2 regions of the Rhodococcus sp. B50 genome follow, and region 1 is predicted to be linked to the other one. Evidence: riboswitches for the same ligand, from Rfam matches in the RefSeq annotation. Region 1 holds a riboswitch; the other holds the start of a gene.
What was found. A riboswitch is a leader RNA that binds a small molecule or an ion and turns the genes downstream of it on or off. The one in region 1 is predicted to bind cobalamin.

Region 1 (5,811 bases):
TCCGGTCGCGGGGCGGGTCGGGCACCACGATCACCCGATGCGCACCGGAGGTGTGGAGGCGCAGGATGTCCTCGCGCATCTCGACGAGATCGTCCACGCCCCGGTTCTTGTCGGCCACGAGGAAGACGTCGACGCTCTCGAGAGCGCGCACCGCCGCCACCGTGAGATCGTCCGGTCCCCCGGGTCCGATACCGATGAGCCGCACCCTCAAGCGCGGTCCTCGAGGTCGCCTTCGACGTCGAGATAGGTCTGCTGCAGCCTGCTCACCGTCTCGGGGTCCGGTTCGGCCCACAACCCTCGATCGGCTGCCTCGGTGAGGCGTTCGATGATGCCGCGCAACGCCCACGGATTCGCTTCGCGGAGGAATTCCTGGTTCTCCGAGTCGAGTGCGTAGTTCTGTGCGAGCGACTCGTACATCCAGTCCTCGACCACGCCGGCGGTGGCGTCGTAACCGAACAGGTAGTCGACGGTGGCGGCGAGTTCGAACGCACCCTTGTAGCCGTGCCGGCGCATCGCACCGATCCACCGCGGGTTGACGACCCGCGCCCGGAATACCCGCGCCGTCTCCTCCGCCAGCGAGCGTGTCCGCACCGCATCGGGTGTGGTGGAGTCGCCGATGTACGCCTTCGGGTCGGTGCCCGTCAGTGCCCGCACGGTCGCGACCATGCCGCCGTGGTACTGGAAGTAGTCGTCCGAGTCGGCGATGTCGTGTTCACGGGTGTCGGTGTTCTTGGCCGCCACCGCGATCCGGCGGTAGTTCGTGCGCATGTCGTCGGCGGCAGCAACTCCGTGCACACCGCGCCCGTAGGCGAATCCACCCCATGCCGTGTAGACCTCGGCGAGATCCGCGTCCGTGCGCCAGTTGCCGGAGTCGATGAGCTGCAGGATGCCCGCGCCGTACGAGCCGGGTTTCGACCCGAAGATGCGGCGCACCGCACGATCGGCATCGCCGTGTTCGGCTTCGTCGCGCCGGGCATGCGCTCGCACATAGTTCTGCTCGTCGGGTTCGTCGAGGGCGGCGACCATGCGGATCGCGTCGTCGAGCATGCCGATGACGTGCGGGAACGCATCGCGGAAGAAACCGGAGATACGGACCGTCACATCGATGCGCGGCCGGTCGAGTTCCGCGAGCGGAATCACGGTCAGTTCGCGGACCCGCCGCGACTCGGCGTCCCATTCGGGACGCACACCGATGAGTGCGAGCACCTCGGCGATGTCGTCGCCGGCGGTGCGCATCGCGGACGTCCCCCACACCGACAGGCCCACCGACTGCGGATACTCCCCCGTATCGGCGAGATACCGCTCGATCAGGTTGTTCGCGAGCGCGACACCGGTGTCGTACGCGAGCCGGCTCGGGACGGCCTTCGGGTCGACGGTGTAGAAATTACGGCCCGTCGGCAGCACGTTGACCAGGCCGCGCAACGGCGACCCCGACGGTCCGGCGTGGACGTACCCGCCGTCGAGTGCGTGGAGCACGGCATCGAGTTCGGCGTCGGTACCCGCGAGGCGAGGAACCACCTCCTCGGCGGCGAAGGCGAGTACGCGAGCGACCTCGGTATCGGGATGGCCGACTACGGATTCGACGATGCGCGAAGCGGACTCGGTATGCCAGCCGTCGTCCTCCATGGCCTGCACGAGAGACCGCGCCACGCTTTCGATTCCATCGACCTCGGTGAGTGGGGCGTCGGGCTTCAATCCGAGTGCGGTGCGCAGACCGGGGACGGCGTTGCTCCTGCCGCCCCACACCTGCGCGGCGCGCAGGATCGACAGCACCAGATTCACCCGTGCCTCACCGACCGGCACGGCGCCGAGGACGTGCAGGCCGTCGCGGATCTGAGCGTCCTTGACCTCGCACAACCAGCCGTCGACGTGCAACAGGAAGTCGTCGAACTCGGCGTCGTGCGGGCGATCGTCGAGCCCGAGATCGTGATCGAGTTTCGCGGCCTGGATCAGCGTCCAGATCTGAGCCCGGATCGCGGGCAGCTTGGCCGGGTCCATCGCCGCGATGTTGGAGTACTCGTCGAGTAGTTGTTCCAAACGGGCGATGTCGCCGTACGATTCGGCGCGCGCCATCGGCGGGATCAGGTGATCGACGATGATCGCGTGGGCACGACGCTTCGCCTGTGCACCTTCACCGGGATCGTTGACGAGGAACGGATAGATCAGCGGCAGATTGCCGATGGCCGCGTCGGTCGCGCACGCCGCGGACAGGCCTGCGTTCTTCCCGGGCAGCCACTCCATCGAACCGTGTTTGCCCAGGTGAACCATGGCATCGGCACCGAAGCCGTGCTCGACCCACTTGTACGCGGCGAGGTAATGGTGCGACGGCGCCATGTCGGGATCATGGTAGATCGCCACCGGGTTCTCGCCGAAGCCGCGCGGCGGCTGGATCATCAGCACCACGTTGCCGGCCTGCAGGGTCGCCAGCACGATCGCCTTGTCGTCACCGCTGCCGTCGACGAACAGCGACCCGGGTGCCGGCCCCCACGTCTCGGCCATGGCGTCGGTGAGCTCGGCCGGAAGATCGCCGGTCCACGCGAGATAGTCGGACGTGTTCACGCGCACCGGGTTTCCAGCCAGCTGGTCGGCGGTGAGCCATTCCTCGTCCTGCCCACCGGCATCGATCAGGGCGTGGATGAGGGTGTTGCCGGCCTCGGCGTCATCCTCGACGTCCATGCCGGGAAAACCGCCGCCGAGGTCGTATCCGGCATCGCGCAGAGCACGCAGCATCCGGATCGCCGACACCGGGGTGTCGAGTCCGACGGCGTTGCCGACGCGGGAATGTTTGGTGGGATAGGCGGACAGCATGATCGCGATGCGGCGCTGCGCCGGAGGTACGTGCCGCAATCGTGCGTGCGCCACCGCGATACCGGCGACACGACGGCATCGCTCCGGGTCGGTGACGTAGCGGGGCAGGCCGTCGGCGTCGAGTTCCTTGAACGAGAACGGCACCGTGATGATGCGACCGTCGAACTCGGGGACCGCGATCTGTGTGGCCGAATCGAGCGGCGACACACCGTCGTCCGACTCCGCCCAGTCGTCACGGCTCCAGGTCAGGCACAGGGCCTGCAGGATCGGGATATCCAGTGCGGCGAGTGCCCCGACGTCCCATGCCTCGTCCTCGCCGCCGGCACTCACCGTGGCGGGCTTGGTTCCACCCGCCGCCAGCACCGTCACGACGAGCGCGTCGAGGGTGCCGAGTTCGGCAAGGAGGCCGTCGGGTGCTCCGCGCAGCGACGCGCAGTGGATCACGACGCCGCGGGCCTTGCCGGTGGCGTCGATCGCGTCGGCGAGATCGTGCGCGAACTGGACGTTTCCGCTGGTGTGGTGGGCTCGATAGAACAGCACGCCCACGCGAGGCAACTCTCCGCCGGCCGGCGGCGCAGACCGATCGAGTACGCCCCATTCGGGCAGTTCGGCGGGTGGTTCGAAGCCTTCGCCGCCGAGCAGCACGGTGTCGGTCAGGAAGGCGTGCAACTGCTCGAGATTGGTGGGTCCGCCGTGCGCGAGATAGCGATGCGCTTCGGCCGCAAGGCCGATCGGAACAGTCGAGTGTTCCATGAGCTCGGCGTCCGGCGTCTGTTCACCGCCCAGGACGACGACCGGGACCCCGGCTGCCAGCACGGTGTCGAGTCCGTCCCGCCAGCTGCGCGCGGAACCCAATATCCGTACGACGACCAGGCCGGATCCGTCGAGCAGCGCGGGAAGTTCGGTGGACACGTCGAGGCGCGACGGGTTGCCGAGCACCCAGTCGGCACCGCTCGACCGTGCCGACAGCAGGTCGGTGTCGGACGTCGACAACAAAGTCAGGCGCGTCACGACGCAACCCGAAACCACAGGCGTACAGCCATGTTCAGTCTCCAAAACCCTCGTGGACCTCACGTGCCGTGGCCGGTCTCCTGGCTGACGGGTCGTCGCTGCTGCGCCGACCTTCCCGGACCGAGTTCCAGTGTTTACCGGACCGATCCAGTGGCCTCCGTACCGGCGGACCGGTACGGACGAGGACGAGCAACTATCCGCTCACAGTGGCGAGGGCCGCGCCGGTTTCTCACCGGCTTCCCGAGCACCACGGCAAACCGAGAGTAGCGCACCGAGCCGGAAAGGTGTGCAACCATGTGCGTCCGTGGATGCTCTCCCACCCTTTCTTCCTCCCGATCGGTGTCCCGGAATCCTCCGCCCGCACGTCGCTGCGGACGGGGCGCTGGTGCGTCTGCGTGTGCCCGGAGGACAGCTCCCCGACGGTGCGCTTCGAGCACTGTCGGCGGTCTCGGTTGCCTGCGCGGACGGCGACGTGCACCTGACGTCGCGCGGAAACCTGCAGCTCAGAGGTATCGAACTCGACGAGTGCGGATCCGTGCCGTCGGCCCTGTCCGAGGCCGTGGCCGCGACGGGTCTGTTGCCGTCGGCGAGTCACGAACGGGTGCGCAACATCGTCGCGTCTCCCCTCTCGGGGCTCTACGGAGGACTCGCCGATGTGCGTCCACTCGTCCGTGAACTCGACGCCGAGTTGTGTGCCGATCCGGCGCTCGCCGACCTGTCGGGACGGTTCTTGTTCGGCATCGACGACGGTCGCGGAGATATCGCCGCGATGCGCTGCGATCTGACCGCGATCCTCCGCGACCCCGACACGGCGACGATCACGATCGGTGCCCTCAGCGGACCGACGGTGCCGCTCGCGCAGGTGCCGGCGACACTCATCCGGCTGGCTCGGCACTTCGCCGGGATCCGGGATTCGGTGTGGCATGTGCGCCAACTCCCGCATGTCGGAGCCGAACTCGGGGGCCGAGATCCGGCGCCCCGTCCACCGGTCTGCACGATGCCGTACGGCAGGCTCGGCGGCGCGGTATCGGTGCTGGTCCCGCTCGGAATTCTCACCCCGGACATGGTGGCCGTCCTGCCGGATCGGGGTGTCGTCGTCACCCCCTGGCGAGGCCTGGTTCTTCCGGTGGAATCGAATCTCGTTGCGCTGCGGAATGTCGGCTTCGAGACCGCTGCCGAATCCTCATGGCAGCGGGTGACCGCGTGCACGGGAGCGCCCGGGTGTAGCCTCGCCGAAGGTGACACCCGAGCGCTGGCTCGCCGGCTCGTCGCCGGAAACACAATCGATTCCCGAATTCATGTCGTCGGCTGCGAACGCGCCTGCGGCGCGCCGCACTCACCTCACCGCCTTGTCTTCGCCAGGAGCACACCGTGACTCTTCCACCGCCGCACCTTGCGCACGCGTCCGCGCCGCCTCGCCGGTACGACTACATCACCGACGGCGCCGAGATCTACGTCCGGTCGTTCGCGACGATCCGCGCCGAATCGGACCTGACCGCGATCCCCACGACGGCGGAGAAGGTCGCGGTCCGGATGATCCACGCGAGCGGACAGACCGATCTGGCACGGGATCTCGTGATCCATCCCGATCTTGTTCCGGCCGCGCGTGATGCGCTGAACGCGGGCGCTCCGATCCTCACCGACGCGAACATGGTGGCGTCGGGTGTCACGCGCACACGACTGCCTGCCGACAACGACGTGGTGTGCCTGCTCGCCGATCCGCGTGTCCCCGAACTCGCCGCGCGCTGGGGCACGACCCGCTCCGCAGCGGCGGTGTCCCTGTGGGCCGACCGCATCGAGGGCGCGGTCGTCGCGATCGGTAATGCCCCGACGGCCTTGTTCCACCTGCTCGAGATGCTCGACGCCGGTGCTCCTCGGCCGGCCGCGATCGTCGGGGTGCCCGTCGGGTTCATCGGCGCCGCCGAATCCAAGGAAGCGCTGCTCGAACATCCGCTGCGGATACCCCATCTGGTGGTGCGGGGTCGCCGTGGC
Region 2 (5,811 bases), on a different contig from region 1:
ACTCACCCGAATGTCTTGCTTCGATGAACGGGTGGAGAGGATCTCCTCAGCGAGGTAGAAGGAATTGTTCACACCCTGGTCGAACGTGAGCCGCGGCAAATCCTCGAGATCACTGAGCGTCACGCTCTTTCGCCCTGCGAGGGGGTTCGTGCGGGCGATGAAGATGTGCGGCGACGCCAGAAACAACGGCGTGAAGACCAGCCCGGCTTCACGAATCAGCTTGTTGATCACATTTTCGTTGAACTCGTTGCGATAGAGCACACCGAGTTCACTTCGCAATGTGCGGACATCCTCGATGATGTCCCATGTGCGGGTCTCTCGAAGACTGAACACATACTCCGCAGCTTCGGACGCTTTCACCATGCGGGCGAAAGCGTCGACGACAAACGAGTAGTGCTGAGTCGATACGGCCAGGAGCCGGCGCGAGGGCCCGCGACCCAGATACCGCTGTTCCAGGAGTTCTGCTTGCTCGACCACCTGGCGCGCGTAGCCGAGAAACTCCACCCCGTCGTCGGTGAGCATCACTCCACGGGTCGAGCGAACGAAAAGCGTACGTCCTACTCGACTTTCGAGGTCTTTCAGCGCGGAGGACACGGTCGGTTGCGCGACATAAAGCAGGTCCGACGCGGCACTGATGGATCCTTCGGCGGCCACCTCCACGAAGTACCGCAACTGCTGAAGGGTGATTCCCCGCACCGTTCCCGCGATGTCACGTGCCATAGCAAAAACCTATCGCACCTGTGCACGTCGCCGATGCCGTGGGTGACCGCTCACCCGCAATGTCGCGCTTCGTCGAGAGCGAGGCCGCGCAGGCTTGGGAGTTACCCCGGGGCTTTCACGGAAATTCGACCTCAACCCGTGTCACACAGAAAGAAAGGTGCTCCGACCTGCGATAATTCGACTTGTCTAAGGTTGAACAATCGCGTGAGCCAGGAGCACCCTTCAGGTGAGCAAGTCTACGTCCCCCTACCCACACCTGTCCGCATCGGGTACCGGAACCGGCGTCGTGTCCCATGCCGGCGCTGTCCTGCTGCTGCGCACCGCCGAGAAAACCGGCCTCACCACAGCATTGACGACCGAACTCGCTCAGTTCCGGAAACCGTTGGCACGCCACGATCCTGGCAAGATCCTCCTCGACCTCGCGCTCTCCCTGGCGATCGGCGGGGACTGCCTCGCCGACATCAACCAACTACGCGCCCACCCCGAACTGTTCGGCCAGGTGGCCTCCGACCCGACTGTCTCCCGCCTGATCACCACCCTCGCCGGTGATGCCGACACCGCTCTCGCCGCGATCGGACGGGCCCGCGCTACCGCCCGCGCCCACGCCTGGACCGCCGCCGGGTCGGTGGCACCCGATCACGCCATCGACGAGCACACACCGCTGGTCATCGACATCGATGCCACCCTCGTCACCGCGCACTCGGACAAGGAATCTGCTGCCCCGAACTTCAAACGCGGCTTCGGGTTTCATCCGCTGTGTGCGTTCGTCGACCACGGTGAGCACGGCACCGGTGAACCCGTCGCGATGCTGCTGCGCCCGGGCAATGCCGGTTCGAACACCGCCGCCGATCACGTCACTGTCGTGCAGGGCGCCCTGGCGCAGTTGCCGTTCGACCCGGGATATCGGGTCGGGAAGAAGGTGCTGGTCCGGATCGATGGTGCCGGTGGCACCCACTCCTTGATCGAGTATCTGACCAAGCGCAGGCTCTCGTATTCGGTGGGATTCGGGTTGACCGACGCCTATGCCGCCGCGATCGATCTGGTTCCCGAGCAGGCATGGACTCCGGCTTACGACTCGGACGGGCAGGTCCGGGACGGGGCCTGGGTCACCGAGATCACCGGGCTGCTCGACCTGTCGACGTGGCCGACCGGCATGCGCGTGATCGTCAGGAAGGAGAGACCGCATCCGGGTGCGCAGTTGCGGTTCACCGACCGTGACGGCCTGCGGTTGACGGCGTTCGTGACCAACACCCGCCGCGGGCAACTCCCCGATCTGGAGTTGCGGCACCGCCGTCGGGCTCGGTGCGAGGACCGGATCCGGACAGCGAAAGCAACCGGGCTGCAGAATCTTCCGCTGCACGGGTTCGATCAGAACCGGATCTGGCTCGCGCTCGTGCAACTGGCATGCGAGTTGACCGCGTGGATGCAGATGCTGGCATTCACCGAGGTCCCGGCGCGGCGGTGGGAGCCGAAACGGCTGCGGCTGCGGGTGCTGTCGATCGCCGGGAAGATCGCCCGCCATGCCCGTCAGGTTCGGCTGCGGCTGGCCGCGACGGCTCCCGGTGTCGATGTTCTCGTGGCCGGCCTGAACCGGCTCACCGCGCTACCTGCACCTGTGTGACCTGCACGAATCTTCATTTATCGAGTCGAAAGGACACTCAGTTCGGGGCCGTGGACCCCGACGTCACCCGACCGTGTCGGGCGACCAAGCGTGGATGCACACCGGATCCACCGCCTCCACCATCGAATCCGAACTGGTCAGGCCGGCACGCGGGACTCACGAAAGATTGAGGTTACCTTCCGGCCGCACATTTGTGGTCGCGCTTCCCGACGGCAATCTCATCCGAGTCACCGTGATGGACCGACCGGCACGATTTCCGCCCACTGTTTCGCCTTCACGAGGCTGAGCACGTCCGAGAGTCAGCCGGCAGCTGCGACATCGAAGCAGCGGTCGTCGGTTCGGTAGCCCGTCGACCCTCAGCTGTTCGGGGTGCTGCGCCGCGTGTCATTCTTCGGCCATCGCGTCCTGGAACCGTTTCGTCCGTTCTTCCTGAGTGAGTCGAGAACACCAGGAGCAGTAGCGTCCGTCGGGGGCGGCGTACCAGTGGCAGCAGGTCCTGCGGTCGTACTGCAGACGGGGGCCACAGGGCCCGGTGAGGATCCGGAAGTCACCGCTGCGGCGCAGCTCCGGGCGAGCCGAGAGCAGTTCCTGGGCGTGCTCACGCAGCGTGTGCGCATCCAGATTCAGGTCGGACCGGCGCGCGAGTGTTCGGAAGGCACCGGCGAATCCCGCGGCGATGTTGCCCAGAAGGTTGCCCATCCCGGGGCCTGTCTCGGCGCGCACATTCTGCGCCAGGGGTGTCAGGTGCCCGTCGACGGTCGTTTCGAGGAGGTGTTCGGGTGTGGCGTCTGTCCGCGCTTTCGGTGCGTCGAGCACCAGCAGATCGGGTGTGCCGGCGACAAAGCGCACGCGGACACTCGGGGCGCGAAGGTCGAGCGCAACCCCGTACAGCACCCATGCCGCCGTCGCGACGCCGCAGACACGGTGGCAGTAACGCTGGAAGACCAGCGAACCGACGTGCCGTGCCACCGGCATCTGCCGGTGCCGGGCATGTAGTTCGATCATCCTCTGTGTCTGCCCGGACGTCGGGTCGCACAGTTCGGCGGCGGCGAACCAGTCGACCTCAGCAGCGTCGTCGGAGACGGTGTTCGCCGCGGACCGGGTGCCGATGCGAAATGGGGGCCCGAGTGCATCGATCTTCTCCAGCATGGTGTGCAGATCGGTCATGTGTCAGTCTTTCTACCTCGGGCGACCCGGTCCTGGGCCGTGCCGGTGCGCGCAGCAACGACCGTGTCGACATCGTTCAGCGCCGGGATCAGCTCGCTGTTGGAGTGGTTGGCCACCACGGCAGACTCGATCGGTCCGTCGAATTCCACGGTCCGACCCGCATCATCGACGACCGGGATCGTCCGTTCCGAATAATCCTCATCCGGCTGCTCCGGGGCCGAACAGGCGGCGGTCGCTACCAGCCCGAACGTTGCCGACGTCACCGCCATCTGTGGCGGGGCAGGCGTGGACGGAAAGTACGGATAGTCATCGTATGAAGGCTCCTCGGCCGTGTAGGCAGGAGGACTGGCGCACTCCTGGGCCGGTAGGTATCGGACTCGAAACCTGCTCGGCGACTGCGCATACGTGCGCCGAGGTCTCTCACCGTTGCGGGACAGTTCCGGGTTCTCACCGGATTCCCTCTTGCGTCGGCATCACCCCAGCCGATAGGCGCGGGACGGGGCGGTGCCGAACCGGCCGTGTGGAAGCCTACCCGAGCGTGGGCGTGGCCCCTGAAGAGTGGACACGGGGTTGTGTACGTCAAGCGGCCTGATCGAGGGTAGCCCCATGGTCGACCTCGAAGTCAAGTGGTGATCGGTTCCCCAGTGATGAGTGCCGTCGGCGTGTGTTGTATCGAGTGATCCAGCGGAAAACCTCGGTGCGGGATTGCGCTTCGTCGAACCAGCGTTTCGCGCCCTGAAGCGTCTCCCGCTTCAACGACGCATTGAAGGACTCGGCCATCGCGTTGTCGGCGCTCGACCCGATTTGGCCCATCGATTGCCGCACGCCGTGCCGGCGACATGTCGCCTGGTAGTCCGAGGAGGTGAATTGACGTCCGTGATCCGAGTGGAAAATCGCTCCTTCCAGCGACCCTCGTGCCGCGGCCGCATTGTCGAGCGCGTTCTCCACGAGCTCGGTACGCATGTGACCTGCGATCGACCAGCCGACGAGCCGTTTGGAACACACGTCGATCACGGTCGCCAGGTAGAGGAACTCACCGGTGCCGCTGTGGGGAAGGTAAGTGATGTCACCGACGAATACTCGTCCAGGCTCGTCGGCGGTGAAATCACGGTTGACCAGGTCTTCGAAGACCTGTGCCCCAGGATCCTTGATCGTCGTGTTCTTCGGTTTACGCAGATGCACACCGACGATGTTGTTCTGTCGCATCAACCTGGCCACCCGCTTGTGATTGACCGTGCCCGGCACCTGGTCATCATCGGCCAGTTCGGCGGTCATCCGCCGGTAACCGAGGGTGTGGTCCCATTCCTGGTGGTGGGCACGTATTCGGTCGACTAGCGCCGCATCGGCCTGCTGGCGGGCAAGCCGAGCCGCCTTTCCGGCTCGCCACTTGTAGTAGCTCGACCGGTGGATGCCGAGCACCGTGCACATCCGCTTCACCTCATGGGTGTCCCGGTGGTCGTCAACGAACCGGAAGCGGATCACCAGTTCGTCTCTGCCGCGAAATATTTCGTGGCCTTGCGCAGGATGTCTCGTTCCTCGCTGAGCTTGTCGTTCTCCGCGACCAAAGCCTGGTTGCGGGCCCGGATCTGCTCGATCTCGGCCTGCATCCGCGCGCACTGCTCCTCGGGTGTCTCCGAGGCATCCACGCTCTTTTCGGGCGCAGACCGCGCCATCGCGGCCTTCTTACGCGCCAGATGCACCCATGTCTTCAACGACCCCCGAGCGACTCCCAGATCCGCGGCCAACGACGAGTACGACACTTCCGGGCGGCTCTCGTAGAGTCGCACGGCGTCGGCCTTGAACTCGTCAGAGTACTTCTTCTTCGTCATGGTGATGTCCTGCATTCTCCGGCCCAGTATGGGCCAGTGTCAGCGTGTCCACCACCCAGGGGCTATCCCCTGCACCCGATTGACGACGCGTGACGATCGTCGTCTTACAGGTGGAAGCGGGTGCGCCCAAGCGCAGGTGACCGTCGCCGGTTACTGCCCGTAGGGGCGCGGCGGGAGCGGGTTGATCTCGTCACTGTCCCAGGTGACCTTCCGGAGGTTGCTGGTGTCGATGACCTCGAGGTCCGGGTGCGCGGCCAGCGCCCGGGCGCAGTCGGTGGATGAGCCGATATAGGTCGACATCAAGTCGATGTCGGTGGCGACGAACCAGGCCCGGTCCTGCGGCCACCACAGGTTCGGACCACACCATCCGAGAGTGCGCACCGCATCGCGCACCGTGCCGTGCACCAGAAAGTTGTCCCGGTGCGGGATGCGGACCCGCGGTCCGGGTGCGGGAAGGTGCAGGGCTTGACCCGC

Region 2: linked by a shared signal. The riboswitch ahead of GON09_RS24865 (hypothetical protein) and the one ahead of cobN (cobaltochelatase subunit CobN) in region 1 are both predicted to bind cobalamin.

Annotation. Positions count from the first base shown of each region.
Region 1 covers NZ_WPAG02000002.1:4,880,727-4,886,537, reverse strand. Annotated here, with positions in the region: gene cobF (precorrin-6A synthase (deacetylating)) at 1-211, opposite strand, end outside; gene cobN (cobaltochelatase subunit CobN) at 208-3,819, opposite strand; cobalamin riboswitch at 3,873-4,086, opposite strand; gene GON09_RS22710 (cobalamin biosynthesis protein CobG) at 4,124-5,194, shown strand; gene GON09_RS22705 (precorrin-8X methylmutase) at 5,191-5,811, shown strand, end outside.
Region 2 covers NZ_WPAG02000003.1:78,811-84,621, forward strand. Annotated here, with positions in the region: gene GON09_RS24850 (LysR family transcriptional regulator) at 1-720, opposite strand, end outside; gene GON09_RS24855 (IS1380 family transposase) at 947-2,341, shown strand; gene GON09_RS24860 (hypothetical protein) at 2,726-3,508, opposite strand; gene GON09_RS24865 (hypothetical protein) at 3,505-3,777, opposite strand; cobalamin riboswitch at 3,855-4,035, opposite strand; one part of gene GON09_RS24870 (IS3 family transposase) at 4,088-5,007, opposite strand; one part of gene GON09_RS24870 (IS3 family transposase) at 5,007-5,337, opposite strand; gene GON09_RS24875 (hypothetical protein) at 5,488-5,811, opposite strand, start outside.